Regions from separate parts of the Pseudomonas sp. DP-17 genome, predicted to be linked through region 1. Evidence: riboswitches for the same ligand, from Rfam matches in the RefSeq annotation. Region 1 holds a riboswitch; each other region holds the start of a gene.

What was found. A riboswitch is a leader RNA that binds a small molecule or an ion and turns the genes downstream of it on or off. The one in region 1 is predicted to bind cobalamin.
Region 2: it holds a riboswitch for cobalamin, as region 1 does, so the genes downstream of both, cobO (cob(I)yrinic acid a,c-diamide adenosyltransferase) here and MJ122_RS17510 (TonB-dependent receptor) in region 1, are expected to answer to the same signal.
Region 3: it holds a riboswitch for cobalamin, as region 1 does, so the genes downstream of both, cobG (precorrin-3B synthase) here and MJ122_RS17510 (TonB-dependent receptor) in region 1, are expected to answer to the same signal.
Region 4: it holds a riboswitch for cobalamin, as region 1 does, so the genes downstream of both, cobW (cobalamin biosynthesis protein CobW) here and MJ122_RS17510 (TonB-dependent receptor) in region 1, are expected to answer to the same signal.

What each region holds. Positions count from the first base shown of each region.
Region 1 is NZ_JAKSXG010000010.1:186,006-190,353, forward strand. It holds gene MJ122_RS17500 (Ig-like domain-containing protein) at 1-446, shown strand, start outside; gene dxs (1-deoxy-D-xylulose-5-phosphate synthase) at 686-2,596, shown strand; cobalamin riboswitch at 2,625-2,821, shown strand; gene MJ122_RS17510 (TonB-dependent receptor) at 2,911-4,348, shown strand, end outside.
Region 2 is NZ_JAKSXG010000001.1:697,365-701,712, forward strand. It holds gene bluB (5,6-dimethylbenzimidazole synthase) at 1-343, opposite strand, end outside; gene MJ122_RS03290 (cobyrinate a,c-diamide synthase) at 357-1,649, opposite strand; gene cobO (cob(I)yrinic acid a,c-diamide adenosyltransferase) at 1,678-2,289, opposite strand; cobalamin riboswitch at 2,556-2,780, opposite strand; gene MJ122_RS03300 (MlaE family lipid ABC transporter permease subunit) at 2,911-4,056, shown strand; gene MJ122_RS03305 (ATP-binding cassette domain-containing protein) at 4,053-4,348, shown strand, end outside.
Region 3 is NZ_JAKSXG010000010.1:338,748-343,095, reverse strand. It holds gene MJ122_RS18270 (precorrin-2 C(20)-methyltransferase) at 1-573, opposite strand, end outside; gene MJ122_RS18265 (precorrin-8X methylmutase) at 573-1,199, opposite strand; gene cobG (precorrin-3B synthase) at 1,192-2,547, opposite strand; cobalamin riboswitch at 2,625-2,866, opposite strand; gene cbiE (precorrin-6y C5,15-methyltransferase (decarboxylating) subunit CbiE) at 2,933-4,135, shown strand; gene MJ122_RS18250 (cobalt-precorrin-5B (C(1))-methyltransferase) at 4,202-4,348, shown strand, end outside.
Region 4 is NZ_JAKSXG010000010.1:325,141-329,488, reverse strand. It holds gene cobN (cobaltochelatase subunit CobN) at 1-549, opposite strand, end outside; gene cobW (cobalamin biosynthesis protein CobW) at 751-1,803, opposite strand; cobalamin riboswitch at 1,898-2,093, opposite strand; cobalamin riboswitch at 2,155-2,367, shown strand; gene MJ122_RS18210 (CbtB-domain containing protein) at 2,472-2,657, shown strand; gene MJ122_RS18205 (CbtA family protein) at 2,817-3,521, shown strand; gene MJ122_RS18200 (cobalamin biosynthesis protein) at 3,599-4,015, shown strand; gene cobM (precorrin-4 C(11)-methyltransferase) at 4,012-4,348, shown strand, end outside.

The sequences.
Region 1 (4,348 bases):
CCGACGCCGATGGCCACGCCCTCTCCAACGTCACCCTCGGCCTGGGTAGCGCCCTGGTCCAGCAGGACGGAACCTGGCAGCTCACCGCGCCTTTCGCCATCAAGGAGGGCTCCTATGACTTCTACGTCGGCCACGGTGTCGCAGAAGGAGATGCGTTCCACCTGGTCATCGACAGAGGACAATCGCTGAACAGCGACAGCACGGCACAAATGGTCGGCCAGCAAGGCTGGGAACTCGACATGGCGACTTTCAACGTCCCGGCCAATGACGGCCCGGCGGCCGGCAAGAGCGCCCTGCCGTCCTTGCACGGCATGCTGGAAACGGGTGAATCGGTGCTGCCGTTCTCCAACGCAGCGTCCAACACCGGAGGACACGAGCACTATAGCGCCCCCCTCGACGTCCGCCCGGCACAATTCGACGAGCTTGCCCAGCACGTTGTGATCTGACCCAGGCGTCAAACAGCGGGCCTCCCTCGGGAGGCCCCCTGCGACAACTTGCCACCGCACCAGCCGTTTTCCCCTGCCCCCCCTGTTGCCGGCCGCCGGCAAATGCCGCGAGGTCACCCTGAGCAGCTAGCCATTCCCCGACCATCCGGTCGTCCGATGGATTGGCCCCACGTTGCTTGGGGCATTCCGGCGCATCAGGTAAACTTCCGCATCTTTGCCTTCTCATAACGATCAGCCTGATGCCCACGACGTTTCACGAGATTCCCCGCGAGCGCCCTGCCACGCCCCTGCTTGACCGCGCCAGCACGCCGGTCGAGCTGCGCCGGCTGGGCGAAGCGGAGCTGCTGACCCTCGCTGACGAACTGCGCCAGTACCTGCTGTACAGCGTGGGCCAGACCGGTGGCCATTTCGGCGCAGGCCTGGGCGTCATCGAACTGACGATCGCCCTGCACTACGTCTTCGACACCCCGGACGACCGCCTGGTGTGGGACGTCGGCCACCAGGCCTACCCGCACAAGATCCTCACCGGTCGCCGCGAGCGCATGGGCAGCCTGCGCCAGAAGGATGGCCTGGCCGCCTTCCCGCGCCGCTCGGAGAGCGAGTACGACACCTTTGGCGTCGGCCACTCGAGCACCTCCATCAGTGCCGCCCTCGGCATGGCCATCGCTGCGCGCATGCAGGGTTCCAATCGCAAGTCGGTGGCGGTGATCGGCGACGGCGCGCTGACCGCCGGCATGGCCTTCGAGGCGCTCAACCACGCGTCGGAGGTCAAGGCCGACATGCTGGTGATCCTCAACGACAACGACATGTCGATCTCGAATAATGTCGGCGGCCTGTCCAACTACCTGGCCAAGATCCTCTCCAGCCGCACCTACAGCAGCATGCGCGAAGGCAGCAAGAAGGTGCTCTCGCGCCTGCCCGGCGCCTGGGAGATCGCCCGCCGCACCGAGGAGTACGCCAAGGGCATGCTGGTCCCCGGCACGCTCTTCGAAGAGCTGGGCTGGAACTACATCGGCCCCATCGACGGCCACGACCTGCCGACCCTGATCGCCACCCTGCGCAACATGCGCGATCTCAAGGGCCCGCAGTTCCTCCACGTGGTGACCAAGAAGGGCAAGGGCTTCGGCCCGGCCGAGATCGACCCCATCGGCTACCACGCCATCACCAAGCTGGAGCCCGAGGGCGCCCCCGCCCACGCCGTGCCGAAGAAGGCCGGCGGGCCGAAGTACTCCAGCGTGTTCGGCCAGTGGCTGTGTGACATGGCGGCGCAAGACCCGCGCCTGGTCGGCATCACCCCGGCGATGAAGGAAGGCTCCGACCTGGTGGCCTTCGCCGACAGGTTCCCGGAGCGCTACTTCGACGTCGCCATCGCCGAGCAACACGCCGTGACCCTGGCGGCCGGCATGGCCTGCGACGGCGCCAAGCCGGTGGTGGCGATCTATTCCACCTTCCTGCAGCGCGGCTATGACCAGTTGATCCACGACGTCGCGGTGCAGAACCTCGACGTGCTGTTCGCCATCGACCGCGCAGGCCTGGTGGGCGAAGACGGCCCGACCCACGCCGGCAGCTTCGACCTCTCCTACCTGCGCTGCATCCCCGGCATGCTGGTGATGACGCCCAGCGACGAAAACGAACTGCGCAAACTGCTCACCACCGGCCATCACTTCGAAGGCCCGGCGGCGGTGCGCTATCCGCGCGGCACCGGCCCCAACGCCACCATCGAGGCAGCGCTGGAGCCGGTCGAGATCGGCAAGGGCGTGGTGCGCCGCGAAGGCAAGGCCGGCAAGGTCGCGTTCCTGGTGTTCGGCGTGCAACTGGCCGAGGCACTGAAAGTGGCCGAGCAGTTCGACGCCACCGTGGCCGACATGCGCTTCGTCAAGCCGCTGGACGAGGAGCTGGTGCGCCAGCTCGCCGCCAGCCACGAGTTGCTGGTGACCGTCGAGGAAAACTCGGTGATGGGTGGCGCGGGCGCCGCCGTCAGCGAATTCCTCGCCCGCGAGAATATCCAGCAGCCGATCCTGCACCTGGGCCTGCCGGACTACTACGTCGAGCACGCCAAACCGGCGCAGATGCTCGCGGAGTGCGGGCTGGACGCCGCCGGCATCGAAGCCGCGGTGAAGGCGCGCCTGGAAGCGCTCGGCAGCCGTTGAGCGCATCCCTCGCACTGAGTATTGCCAGTCACCGGCGCACCCTCTAAGGTGCGCCGGTTTTCGTTCGAGGTAACGGGAAGCAGGTGAAAGACCTGCGCTGCCCCCGCAACGGTAACCGACGCGCCCCTGATGGAGCGCAGCATCGCCATCCGCCACTGCTCAACGCGGGAAGGCGGCGATGTGATGTCGGCAGCCCGGAGACCGCCCTCGACACGCCCCGACAGGTGTTGCGGAGGGCCGCACCGTCAAGTGCGGCGCGTCCGCCCTTGCCACGCCCTCCTCGAAAGTCATCCGACCGCTTTTGAGGACGTTCCATGAAACTGACCCGACTCGCCCTGGCCACCAGCCTGCTGCCCGGCCTGGCCTTCGCTGCCGACGACATCTACCGGCTCTCCGACCAGGTGATCACCTCCGCCCGCCAGGCCCAGCCGCGTGCCGAAGCCACCTCGGCCAACAGCGTGTTCACCCGCACCGACATCGAGCGGCTACAAGTGCGCAGCGTTCCCGCCCTGCTCGCCCGCGTGCCCGGCGTGCAGATGGGCAGCTCCGGCGGCGTGGTCTCCTACTCCGTGCGCGGCACCAGCACCGCGCAGACCCTGGTGCTGGTGGACGGCCAGCGCGTCGCCTCGGCCAGCAGCGGCATCGCCCGCCTGGACTACCTGAGCATCGACAGCATCGAGCGCGTCGAAGTGACCCGTGGCCCGCGCTCCGCGCTGTACGGCGCCGACGCCATCGGCGGGGTCATCCAGATCTTTACCCGCCGCGGCGAAGCCGGCCTGCACCCCGAAGTGCGCCTGGCCGCCGGCAGCCACGGCACCTTCGAACGCAGCCTGAGCCTCTCCGGCGGCGACGAACAGACCCGCTACAACCTCGGCGGCAGCCTCGACGAGAGCCAGGGCTGGGACCGCACCAGCGACAACGTCGGCGCCGACAGCGACCACGATGCCCAGCGCAACAAGGCCGTGCACCTGAACCTGGACCACCGCTTCAGCGAGGACTGGAAGGCCGGCCTGAACCTCAACGACCAGCGCGGCAAGAACGAATACGACGACGCCTACAACTTCGAACCGGGCTCGCCCCGCGACGAATTCCGCGTCAGCAGCTACAGCGCCTACCTCGACGGCCAGATCACCCCGATGTGGAACAGCCGCCTGGAACTGGGCCGCAGCTTCGACCGCAACAAGGCCGTGGGCGCCGCGGACAGCTGGAACAACGGCACCCTGGAAACCACCCGCCACTCGGCGAGCTGGATCAACCGCCTGCAGCTGGACGAAGCCAACCAACTGGCGCTGGGCGCCGACTGGTACGAGGACAAGGTCGACGGCACCACCGATTTCGCCGAGGACCAGCGCAGCAACCGCGCCTTCTTCGCCCAGCACAGCTTCAAGGGCGAGAGCTTCGGTACCGAACTGGGCATCCGCCACGACAACAACCAGGCCTACGGCAGCCAGAACAGCTGGAACGCCGCCTTCAGCCTGCCGGTGGGCGACAGCCAGACCTGGATTGCCAGCTACGGCGAAGGTTTTCGCGCGCCGACCTTCAGCGACCTCTACTACCCCGGCGCGAGCAACCCGGACCTGAAGGCCGAGACCTCGAAGACCTACGAGCTGCAATGGCGCGGCGACTTCTCCGGCACCCATCTGGAAGCCTCGCTGTACCGTACCGAGATCGACGACCTGATCGCCTGGGACAGCACCAGCAACCAGCCGGAGAACATCAACAAGGCGCGCATAACCGGCTTCGAGGCCAGCG
Region 2 (4,348 bases), on a different contig from region 1:
GCCCCTCCATCAGCGCGGCCACCAGCACCTCGGCGCAGTCGAGCACACCCTCGACCTTCAGCCGCATGAACTCGTCGGAACGCTCGCCGAGCGCCTCGGCGGTGCGCACACGCTCTTCCTCCACCAGCGCATGGATCGATTCACGCAGTTCTCGCGAGGTGACGCGGATAAACCGCCACGGCTGCATCAGGCCGACGCTGGGCGCCTGGTGAGCCGCTTCGAGCAAACGCGCGAGCAGTTCGGGCGCCACCGTGCCGCCGCTGAAGTGGCGCATGTCACGGCGCTCGGCAATGGCACGGTAGAGCGCGGCGCGCTCCTCAAGGCTGTAGGCGTGCTCGGTCATGGTCCGACGCTCTTCATGGTCTGAGCAGGGCTGCTGCGGCGTCCGGGTCGGACGGCAGGTAGAAGTGGATGTAGGAGGCGGTGAGCCGGCCGCGGCGGAACACCGCTTCGGCCACCGGCTTGTCGTTGGGGCAGACGCCACAGGCCAACGGTTTCTCGCGGCTGTCGAGCATCGAGTGGTGGAAGGTGTGCCCGCGCAGGGTGCCTTCGGGCAGCGTCACGGCCTGCAGCGCTAGCGCGGCGAGGCGTTTCTGCATGCGTGCCTCGCCCGGCAGCAGGCCAAGCAGCGGCGCGCGTTCGCCGGCTACGTCGGTCAGCGCGTCGAGCAGATAGAGCATGCCTCCGCACTCGGCGAGGATCGGTTTGCCCATCTCGTGGTGCGCGTGGATGGCCTGGGCCATCGCGCGGTTCTCGGCCAGCGCCCGCAGGTGCAGCTCCGGGTAGCCGCCGGGCAGGTAGAGGCTGTCCACCTCCGGCAGCGCCACGTCACGCAGCGGCGAGAAGAACACCAGTTCGGCGCCCAGTTCGCTCAGCAGGTCGAGGTTGGCCTGATAGAGGAAGGCAAAGGCATTGTCCCGCGCCACACCGATGCGTACGCCATCGAGGCCGGAGGGCTGGCTGCGTGGCTCGGGCGCGGCAAAGCTCACCGGCGCCGGCAGCTCGGTACTCGCGCTGGCCGCCAGGGCATCGGCGGCGGCGTCCAGGCGGGCGTCGAGGTCGGCCAGTTCGTCGGCCTGCACCAGGCCGAGGTGGCGGCTGGGCAACTCCACTTCGGTATCGCGCGGCAGCGCGCCATACCAGCGAATCCATTCCGGCAGGCTGTCGCGCACCAGGTCGCGGTGGCGCTGGCTGCCGATGCGGTTGGCGAGCACGCCGGAGAACGGCAGGTCGCTCTGGTAGGTCGCCATGCCGACCGCCATCGCACCGAAGGTCTGCGCCATGGACTGGCCGTTGATCACTGCCATCACCGGCACATCGAAGCGCCGCGCCAGGTCGGCCGCCGAGGGCGAGCCGTCGAACAGGCCCATCACGCCCTCGATGAGGATCAGGTCGGCCTCGCCGGCCGCCTCCCAGAGCAGGCGGCGGCTCTCCCGCTCGCCGACCATCCAAAGGTCCAGCTGGTAGACCGGCGCAGCACTGGCGCGGGCGAGGATCATCGGGTCGAGGAAATCCGGTCCGCACTTGAACACCCGCACCTTGCGTCCGAGGCGCGTGTGCAGGCGCGCCAGGGCGGCGGTCACGGTGGTCTTGCCCTGGCCCGAAGCGGGCGCGGCGATCAGCAATGCGGGGCATTGGCGCGAGCTCATCGGGCGCGCTCCGCCACAACGGGATGCATCAGAACTCCACCCCTTTCTGCGCCTTGATGCCGGCCTTGAAGGCGTGCTTCACCAGGCCCATCTCGGTCACGGTATCCGCAGCCTCGACCATGGCCGGCTGCACCCCGCGGCCGGTCGCAACCACGTGCTGCATGGGCGGGCGCGCCGCAATATCAGCGAGCACGGTGTCCAGCTCCAGGTAGCCGTGCTTGAGGGCGATGTTCACCTCGTCCAGCACCACCAGGCCCACTTCCGGGTCGGCCAGCAGCTGGCGCGCGACTTCCCACGCCGCCTGCGCCTTGGCGATATCGCGCTGGCGGTCCTGGGTTTCCCAGGTAAAACCTTCGCCCATCACGTGGAAGCTGACCTCATCGGGAAAGCGGCGGAAGAACGCTTCCTCGCCGGTGGTGGCGGCGCCCTTGATGAACTGCACCACGCCCACCTTCATGCCGTGGCCCAATGCGCGGGCGACCATGCCGAAGGCCGAGCTGCTCTTGCCCTTGCCGTTGCCGCTGTTGACCAGGAACACGCCGCGCTCGCCCTGGGCCTGGGCGATCTTCTCGTCGATCACCTCCTTCTTGCGCTGCATGCGCGAGCGATGGCGCTCGTCCTTTTCCGGGGATTCAGTCATGAAAGGATGCTCCAGATAGGCATTGCGCAGGCGTCAGGCCGCCGGCCGGGTAGCAGCGCACGAGAAATTGAATGGGCAGACGAGCCAGTGGCGCGCGCGGGCGCATGCGGCAGAGGTCGCCCAGCACGCGGGCTGTCGACCTGGGGAACAGGGAACTCAACTGAAGGATTCTCCGCCGCTCTCACCCGCGCGGCACTGACCAGTCGGGGCAGGCGGAGGACGGCAACGCGCGGCGCAGGCGGCCGGCGTCGGCAGCGCCTCCCGCGATGCCATGCGATGCGACAGGCCGGTCTCCGGGCTTGCGAGTGGAAGCGCGTGGCGTTTCCGAAGAACCGCGCCTTCCCATGCCGGAGCACAGTGGCGGATTGCGGTTCGAGGCTCGCTTACCGTTGCGGGGGCAGCGCCGGAATGGTCGATTGCGCATCGATGTCACCGGCTTCCCTGTTTCACTCGCGGCTCGCACCGAGAGCACCTGAAGCAGGCGCGCAGCTTAGTGGCTGGCGGCCTGGGGCGTCAATTGAAGAGGATGTCGCCGAGCGGGTCACAACTCCGGGCAGCCGCTCTAAAAGGCGACACACATGTCCAATCATGGCAGTGTGTAACTCCGCTAGAATGCGAACCATGACGATGACCGCCCAGCCCGGCCAGCTTCAACTCGACCCCTCCGCCAGCCCACCACTGATGCACGTCAGCGGTGACTGGACGCTCGCGCATTTCTCCGCGCTGGAAGCCCAGGTTGCCGCTCAGCGCCACGCAGAGTGCCCCGCCGAGCTGGATTTTGCCGGTCTCGGCGCGCTGGACACCGCCGGCGCCGCGCTGCTTGCCGAGATCATCGGCGGTGCGCGCATGAGCCAGCTGGAGCAGATCGCCCGCAACCTTCCCGCCGAACGCCAGGCATTGCTGCGCGCCGTCGGCAGCGCCATCACCCAGTGCCGCCTGGACGAAAAGGCACCGGAGCCGGGCAACGCGCTGGTCGATGTGCTGGAACGCATCGGCATCGCCACCCTGACCTTCCGCGAACACCTGGTCGGCGTGCTCGGCTTCATCGGCCTGACCCTGCAGACGCTGCTCAGAAACCTGCTGCGCCCGCGTCGCTGGCGCCTCACCTCGCTGGCCGCGCATATGGAGGAAACCGGGCTGGACGCCGTGCCCATCGTCGCCCTGCTGACCTTCATGGTCGGCGCGGTGGTGGCCTTCCTCGGCGCCACGGTGCTGCAGAAATTCGGCGCACAGATCTACACCGTCGACCTGGTGGGCTTCTCCTTCCTGCGCGAATTCGGCGTACTGCTCACTGCGATCCTGCTCGCCGGCCGCACCGCCAGCGCCTTCACCGCGCAGATCGGCTCGATGAAGGCCAACCAGGAGATCGACGCCATCCAGGCGCTGGGCCTGGACCCGATGGAGCTGCTGGTGCTGCCACGGGTGCTGGCCCTGCTGCTGACCCTGCCGATGCTGACCTTCCTGGCGATGATCTCCGGCATCTTCGGCGGCGGCGTGGTCTGCGCCCTGAGCCTGGATATCTCACCGCGCATGTTCCTCTACATGCTGCAGAACGACATTGCCGTGCAGCATTTCCTGGTGGGCATCGTCAAAGCCCCGGTGTTCGCCTTCATCATTGCCGTGATCGGCTGCCTGGAAGGCTTCCGGGTCAGCGGCAGCGCGCAGTCGGTGGGCGAGCACACGACCTCCAGCGTGGTCCAGTCGATCTTCGTGGTGATCCTGCTGGATGCGGTCTTCGCGCTGTTCTTCATGGAGATGGGCTGGTGAGCGAACCGATCATCGTCGTCCGTGACCTGGCCAACCGCTTCGGCACCCACGCCGTGCACGAGCACCTGGATCTCGACGTGATGAAGGGCGAGATCCTCGGCGTGGTCGGCGGCTCGGGCACCGGCAAGTCGGTGCTGCTGCGCAGCATCATCGGCCTGCGCCAACCCAGCGAAGGCAGCGTGCATGTGTTCGGGCAGAACCTGCCGGCGCTGCCGCCGCTGGAGCGCTCGAAGCTGGAACGGCGCTTCGGCGTGCTGTTCCAGAACGGCGCGCTGTTCTCCTCCCTGACCGT
Region 3 (4,348 bases), 150 kb from region 1:
GAAGTTGCGGCCGAGCTTCATCACCACCGCCGCATCGGCATCGGCCAGGCGGCGCTTGAGTTCGTCTTCCGGCAGCACGCCGGACAGCACCGACAGGCTCTGGTTGCGGTACACCAGCGGCACGCCGAGCACCGCCGCGCTGCCGAGCATGGAGCAGACGCCGGGTACGACTTCGGTGTCATACCGGTCCGAAAGACGGTCATGCAGGTACATGTAGGAGCCGTAGAAGAACGGGTCGCCCTCGCAGATCACCGCCACGTCGCGGCCGGCGTCCAGGTGCGCGGCGACCTGTGCGGCGGCGGTGTCGTAGAAGTCGCTGATCACACCCTCGTAGGTCAGCGGCGGCTCCAGTTTCTCGGTGGTTACCGGGTAGACCAGCGGCAGGCGCTGCTGCTCGGCGAGCAGGTGCTGCTCGATGATGGCGAAGGCGTTGCCGCCCTGGCCGGCATGGTGCTTGGCCTTGGCCACGAAGTAGCCGATCACCGGGGACGCGCGCAGCAGGCGCAGGGCCTTGAGGGTCAGCAGTTCCGGGTCGCCCGGGCCGACGCCCAGGCCGATCAGACGGCCAGCCATCACTCCACCTCCGTGGCCAGGGCGTTCACCGCGGCGGCGGCCATCGCGCTGCCGCCACGGCGACCGCGCACGATCACATAGGGCACGCCACGGCTGTCGGCGGCGAGGGCGTCCTTGGACTCCATGGCGCCGACGAAGCCCACCGGGAAGCCGAGGATCAGTGCCGGTTTCGGCGCGCCCGCATCGAGCATTTCCAGCAGGTAGAAGAGGGCGGTCGGTGCGTTGCCGATCACTACCACGCTGCCTTCCAGATGCTCGCGCCAGTGCTCCAGCGCGACCGCCGAGCGGGTGTTGCCCAGCTCGCGGGCGAGCTCCGGGACGTCCGGATCATTGAGGGTGCAGATCACCTCGTTATGGGCCGGCAGGCGCGCGCGGGTGATGCCCTCGGCGACCATCCGCGCGTCACAGAGAATCGGCGCACCGGCGGCCAGCGCCGCCCGGCCGATGGCCCCGGCGCCAGCGGAGAAGCGCAGGTCGTGCACGACATCGACCATGCCGCAGGCGTGGATCACCCGCACGGCGAGTTTCTCGAGGTCCGCAGGGATGGCGGACAGGTCGGCTTCGGCGCGAATGGTGGCGAAGGACTGGCGGTAGATCGCCTGGCCGTCGCGAATGTAATCAAGCATCGGTGGGGGCTCCGGGTGCGGCCAGCAGGTTGCCGGCGGCCTCGAGGGAAAGGTTGCGCGCCAGCGGCTGGCCGAAGCCGGCCACGCCAACGGCGCGACGGAACAGGTCATAGCGGCCGTCGGCGACGGCCAGCAGGGTGTAGGGGGCGACGTGGGCGGCGGCGCACGAGCGCGGGCAGCCGCACAGGTGCACGCCGGCCGGCGGTGCGTGGCGCAGGCGTTCGGCCAGGCGCAGGGCGTCGGCCTTGGTGTCGGCCAGCCCGCGTGCGCACCCGTTGGAGCCGCTGCACGCGATCAGGCGCGACAGCGGCTGCGCGGCGTCGATCACCAGTCCGAGATTGGCCAGCGCGCCGAGTACGACGGCGGCATCGGTCTGCGCCAGGTTGGGCAGGATCAGACTTTGCCAGGGCGTCAGACGCAGCTGTCCGCCGCTGAAGCGCTCGGCGAGATCGGCGAGGCCGAACAGCGTGGTGCTGTCCAGACGTCCGAGGACGAATCCTGCTCCGACCATGGCACGTTCCGGCTGGCGCTGGGGATGAATCCCAAGATGGCCGAAAGCCTGCGGTGCGGGACGTCGCCAGTTATCCACAACCGGTCCGAGTTGCAGCTGGAAGGGCAGGCGTTGTTGCAGTCGCTCCAGCAGCACTTCGTCGCCGAGCATTTCGCGCAGTTGGCGCATGCGCGTCGGGCCGTCGCCGGCGAGATCGAGGAACAGGTGCAGCAGGGTTTCCACCAGCAGCGATACCTGCCCGGCGGTCACGGCGGCGAGGGCGGGGCGGTCGGTCTCGCGTTGTGGCGGATACCCGGCCAGGCCGAAGGCGATTAGCGGCGCCGGGTCGTCGGACAGGGCCGACAACCAGACATCGTTGGGGTGCTCCAGCATCGCCAGTGCTTCGCCCCCGTCCAGCTGGATGCCGAACTTGGGTGACAGGCCATGGAAACGCGGGGTGCGCTCCAGCAGGTCGAGCAGTTGGGTGGCCAGGGGGCTCGCGTCGAAAGCTCCGCCCATGCCCAGGCCCAGAGCAGGGCTGACCAGCAGGTTGCGCACATCGTCCGCCGCCAGTTCACGCGGGCCGAGGCCGGCGGCCAGCAGTTCAAGGCTCAGCGCATTTTCAGCGCCGGCATGCACGCCTCGAATCTGCAGGTTGGCGCGGTTGGTTGCTTCCAGCACGCCGTCGGCATGTCGTTCGGCAGCCAGGGCGATGGCGCGCGCGGCCTTGGCGTCGAGTTGTCCACGGGGCAGCTTGATGCGGCAGATGCCGCCATCGCGTGAGGCCACGATGCGCAGCAGGCCGGGGCAGGCATGCGGGCGGACGGGCAGGGCTGAAGGGTCTTGCACGGCGGTCACCAGGGCTGGGTCGCGGTGACCTGCGAATCCCCAAAAGGGGACTTCACGACACCGATACACCCCGCTCGATGTCTGCACGCGCGACTGGTTTCGTCGGCAGGTCTCCTGGCTGGCAGGTCCTCATCCAGCGCGGCCTTCCCGGTTGCCCAGTGGCCTGGCCGGCGGCACGGAACCTCGTTCTCGTGTCGCCGCATTGCGCGGACTCGCTGCTTACAGTTGCGGGGGCAGCCACGGCTTAACCGTGTTCCCTCTTCGGCTCTGAGAAACCTCACCGCAAAAGGCGAAGCGTCCTACGAGCACCGACGAAGCGGGTATTATGCCTGCTTTGCCCGAAGGCAGGAAAAGCCTGCCCGTCGGATCGATCGTCGCACCCTGAGGACATTTCATGACGCCCTGGCTGACCATCGTCGGCATCGGCGAGGACGGCTATGCCGGCCTCGGCAAGGCCGCCCGCCGCGCCCTGCTCGCCGCCAGCGAAGTGATCGGCGCGCCACGCCAGCTGGAGTTGCTGCCGCATTGCCTGGGCGCCCGTCGCCAGGCCTGGCCGAGCCCGTTCAGCCTGGAACCGGTACTGCGCCGGCGTGGCGAACCAACCTGCGTACTGGCCAGCGGCGACCCGATGCTGTTCGGCGTCGGTGCGAGCCTCGCTCGTCAGATTCCGTCCGAGGAAATGCTCGTGCTTTGCGCGCCTTCCTCCGCCTCTCTCGCCGCGGCACGAATGGGCTGGCCGCTGCAGGACTGCACACTGCTGTCGCTGGTGGCACGCCCATTGGCCGCACTCAACGCGCAGATCCACGATGCAGCGAAGCTGCTGATCTTCAGCAATGACGGCAGCAGCCCGGCGGCTATTGCCACGCTGCTGCGCGAGCGAGGTTTCGGCGCGAGTCGTCTGAGCGTGCTCGAGCACCTGGGCGGAGAGGCGGAGCGACGTATTGAGGGGCTGGCCAGCGACTGGTCGCAGGGCGAGACCGCTGCGCTGAATATCGTTGCGGTGCAATGCGTAGCCGCCTCAGCCGCGGTTCGTCTGCCCCTGACCACCGGCCTGCCGGACGAGGCCTACCGCCATGACGGTCAACTGACCAAGCGCGACGTGCGCGCCGTGACCCTGGCGCGGCTGGCGCCCAAACCCGGCGAGCTGCTGTGGGACGTCGGTGCGGGTTGCGGCTCCATCGGCATCGAATGGATGCGCGCGCATCCGAGCTGCCGAACGCTGGCTATCGAAGCCAACGAAGGGCGTCAGGAGCATATCCGCTTCAACCGCGACAGCCTTGGCGTGCCGGCGCTGCAACTGGTCTGCGGCGCCGCGCCGGAAGCCTTGCAGGGGCTGGAGCGCCCCGACGCGATCTTCATCGGTGGCGGCGTGACCCTGCCCGGCGTGTTCGAGCAATGCTGGGAGCAACTCAAGCCCGGTGGCCGGCTGGTCGCCAATGCCGTCACCCTGCAGAGCGAGTCCATGCTGCTGAGCTGGCGCGCGCGCATCGGCGGCGAACTGACCCGCCTGTCGGTGTCCCAGGCCCAGCCGCTCGGCGGCTTCGATACCTGGCGCGCGGCATTGCCGATCACCCTGCTGGAAGTCTGGAAGCAATGAAGCGTTTTTCGTACCGCGACTGCATGGGTATCGCTTCGCTCCACCCCTCCTGCGATGCTGCTCATCATGCGTGACGAGACGCCCGAAGAACCCCGCCCGCTGCGCAGCGGCTACACCACCGGCAGCTGCGCCACCGCCACCAGCCTGGCGGCGGCGCGTCTGCTGCTCACCGGTGAAGCGCTGGACGCCGCGCAGATCGCCTTGCCCAAAGAG
Region 4 (4,348 bases), 140 kb from region 1:
GGTCCGCGGGTGATACAGGGCGACGCGCGGCAGCGTCTGCGGCTCGCTCCACGGGTAGTCGCGTTGCAGATGGCGCGTGGCGAGACAGGCGAAGAACTGCCGGGCATTTTCCATCCCGCCCTGGCGCAGGTATTGCCAGAGGCGCTCGGCGTCCTGCGGGGCAACGCTGCACAGGGCGGTCAGTTCGGGGTCTGGCTTGTCGTCGCCGGGTACCGCGATCAGCGTGACGCCGCGCTCGGCCAGCGTCGCCAACTGCTCCATGCCGTAGCGCCAGTAACCGACGCCACCGTGCACGGAAATCAGGATGACCTTGGCGTGCTGCAGCACTTCGTCGACGTAGAGGTCCACCGAGGCGTGGTTCTGCAGCTGCATCGGGTTGGCCAGCCGCAGGCTCGGGTAGTCCTCCGGCAGTTCGCGGGCGGCCTCGGCGAGCAGCGCCAGGTGCGAGTCGCCGCTGCAGAGGATCACCAGCTCGGCGGGTGTCTGGGCCAGGTGGGCGATGCCGTCGTCGGGGACGAAACCGCCGGGTTGGGTGCGCAGCAGGTGCATGCGGAAACCTCTATCGCTCGGTCAGGAGCGCCCTCTCCCCAGCCCTCTCCCTGAAGGGAGAGGGGGCCGGTTCAGTGTGCGCGCAGGTTCTGTGCTCACAGGCGAGCATGGCGTTTGCCCATGCACTTTTTGCCGGCGAAGCACCGATGTAGCTCCCCTCTCCCGCTTGCGGGAGAGGGGCTGGGGGAGAGGGGAGCGGCTTCACGCCAGAGCAGTACGCAGCTCGTTGGCGATGGTGGCCTGGTCCAGTTCCTGGCCGATCACCACCAGGCGGGTGCCGCGGGTTTCGTCGCTGCGCCAGGCGCGGTCGAAGTGCTTGTCGAAGCGCTTGCCGACACCCTGCACCAGCAGGCGCATGGGCTTGCCGGGGATGGCGACGAAGCCCTTGATGCGCAGCACGGCGTGGCGCTCGACCAGGGCGTTCAACGCATCGAGCAGGGCGCGCTCCTCCACTTCCGGAAGGTCGACATGGAAGGAGTCGAACTCGTCGTGGTCGTGGTCTTCATGGCCTTCGTGGTCGTGGTGTGTCGGGCGGCTGTCGATGTGCAGCTCGGCCTCGGCGTTCAGCCCCAGCAGCACCGAGAGCGGCAGCTGGCCGGAGTTGGCTTCGACGATCTTCACCGCCGGTGGCAGCTCCTCGGCGACTTCGGCGCGCACGCGGGCCAGTGCTTCGGCGTCCAGCAGGTCGGCCTTGTTCAGCACCACCAGGTCGGCGCTGGCCAGCTGGTCTTCGAAGAGTTCGTGCAGCGGCGATTCGTGGTCCAGGTTCGGGTCCTGCTTGCGTTGCTCGTCCACCTGCTCGGGGTGGGCGGCGAAGGTGCCGGCGGCCACGGCCGGGCTGTCGACCACGGTGATCACCGCGTCCACCGTGCAGGCGTTGCGGATCTCCGGCCACTGGAAGGCCTGCACCAACGGCTTGGGCAGGGCCAGGCCCGAGGTCTCGATGAGGATCTGGTCGAGGTCGCCGCGACGCGCCACCAGTTCGCGCATCACCGGGAAGAACTCTTCCTGCACGGTGCAGCACAGGCAGCCGTTGGCCAGTTCGAAGACGCGGCCGACCGCCTCTTCTTCGCTGCAGCCGATGGAGCACTGCATGAGGATGTCGCCGTCGATGCCCAGCTCGCCGAACTCGTTGACGATCACCGCGATGCGGCGGCCTTCGGCATTGTCGAGCATGTGGCGGAGCAGGGTGGTCTTACCGGCGCCGAGGAAGCCGGTGACGATGGTGACGGGGAGTTTGGCCAGGGTTTTCATGCGCGCCTCGCAAGCGAAATTGGCAGGGCGGATGAAGGGCGCGCGCGCGGGTTCGCCGCGCAACGAAGGTCGCCACCGGATCACCCCGCCCGGTTGTCTTGATGCTGCACGAGGCAGGTCTCCTGGCTCACAGCCCTTTGGCGTCTCTTCGCCTTCCCGCCCGAATCGGCAGTGGCGCGTGAAGAGACAGGCTGTTCACAGTTGCGGGGGCAGCCGTGGCGCATCCGAAGATTTCCACGTTCCCTCTTAGCTCCGGCCGGTGCCGGAGAACCTCGAAGCAGGGGAAGGCTACGCAGCGTAGACGGGGCGGTCAATCGCCGGGGATCGGTTGACGCCTGCCGGCTGCCGTGGTCAGCTAGCGCGGTTCCAGGTGTCTCGCGCCACGCGTGCGAGGTGAAACGGGAAGCCGGTGCGTCCGCAAGGACCAGTCCGGCGCTGCCCCCGCAACGGTAAGCAATCGTAGGGTCATCCGTAGTCACTGTGCTGATGCATGGGAAGACTGACCCGCTTGGCCACAGGCCAACGTCGCAAGCCCGGAGACCGGCCTGGAGCTTTCGTTTTTGGCAAACCCGCGGTGGGCGGGCGCAGGCCGTGGCGCGACCGTTCCGGCGCGTTCGAATGCGTTCAACCTCTGCGTTCTCTTACTTTGATCTTCAGAGGGAACGTTCATGTCCAGCAGCACCCTGACGCACGCGTCGAATACTTCCATCCCCCTTTCCAAGCGCATCAGCCTGGCCGTCGGCGCCAGCCTGCTCGGTGCGCTGCTGGTGTATTTCGCCGGTTTCTCGCATCTGGAAGCGGTGCACAACGCCGCGCACGATACCCGCCATAGCGCCGGTTTCCCCTGCCACTGATGCTGTTCTGAGTCCAATCGGCTGCGCGTCGGCCATGCTGCGTTGGAAGACCGCCGCGGACGGCTCATTGACGGGAGCCAACTCCGCGCCCACGGCGATCTTCCGCCTTGCCTGGCTCTAGCTCGCTCGATTCGAGAGTCCGGAAAATAGGAAAGGAAAATGATCAAACGTATCGCCCAGACCGCCGGTTTCGCCGGTCTGATCGCCGCGCTGGTACTCACCGTGGTCCAGCTGCTGTGGGTGTCCCCGCTGATCCTCAAGGCGGAGACCTATGAAAAATCCGAGCCGGTAGCGATGGCCGAACACAGCCACGAGCACGCCGACGCTGCCGCCGCAGGCCACCATCACGACGCGCAAGCCTGGGAGCCGGAAGACGGCTGGCAGCGCATCCTCTCCACCACCGGCGGCAACCTGGTGGTGGCGGTGGGCTTCGCGCTGATGCTGGCGGGCCTGTTCACCCTGCGCGAGCCGGGCAGGACTTCCGAAGGCCTGTTCTGGGGGCTGGCCGGTTTCGCCGTGTTCACCCTGGCGCCGTCGTTGGGCCTCCCACCGGAAGTCCCCGGCACCGCGGCCGCCGACCTGACCCTGCGGCAGACCTGGTGGATCGGCACCGCCGCCGCCACTGCCGCCGGCCTCGCGCTGTTGGTGTTCGGCCGACACTGGGCACTGAAGGTCGTCGGTGTCGCGCTGCTGGCAGTGCCGCATGTGATCGGTGCACCGCAGCCGGAAATGCATTCCAGTCTTGCACCGGAAAGCCTGGCCCACGAGTTCATCCTCGCCTCGCTGGTCACCAATGCGGTGTTCTGGGTAGCGCTCGGCCTGCTCGCCGCCTGGCTGTTCCGCCGCTTCGCGCCGTCGGCCTGATCCACGCGCTATGCTCGACCCCGCAGCCGGCGCGGCCGTCTGCGGGGTTTTTATTTTCATCTGCCAGGAGAGCGACCATGACACTGGTTGCCGGCCTCGGTTGCCGCCGGGGTTGCCCGCTCGACGAACTGCGCGCCCTGCTGCGCGAAACGCTGGCCGAGGCCGGGCTCGACGAATCGAATCTCACCGCGCTGGCCAGCGCCACGCTGAAGGCCGACGAAGAAGGGTTGGCAGCGCTGGCCGCCGCGCTCGACCTGCCGCTGGCGCTGTTCACGCCGCAACAGCTTGCGGCCTGCGAGAAGCGCTTGGGCGAGCCTTCCGAAACCGTGCGCACGGCTGTCGGCAGCGCCAGCGTGGCCGAGGCGGCTGCGTTGCTGCAGGCCGAGGTGCAAGCGGGTGCGCCGGCACGTCTGCTGGTGGGCAAGCGCCGCAGCGATCAAGCCACTTGCGCGCTCGCCTTCATCCCCGTCGAATCCGCACAGGAGCCCACATGACGGTCTACTTCATCGGCGCCGGCCCCGGCGACCCCGAGCTCATTACGGTCAAGGGCCAGCGGCTGATCCGCAGCTGCCCGGTGATTCTCTACGCCGGCTCGCTGGTGCCGCCGGCAGTGCTGGAAGGGCACAGCGCCGAGCGCCTGGTGAACACCGCCGAACTGAATCTGGAAGAGATCATCGCGCTGCTGGCGCAGGCCCACGCCGAAGGCAAGGATGTGGCGCGGGTGCACTCCGGCGACCCGTCGCTGTACGGCGCCATCGGCGAGCAGATTCGCCATCTGCGCGAGCTGGGTATCGCCTACGAGATCATCCCTGGCGTCACCGCGACTT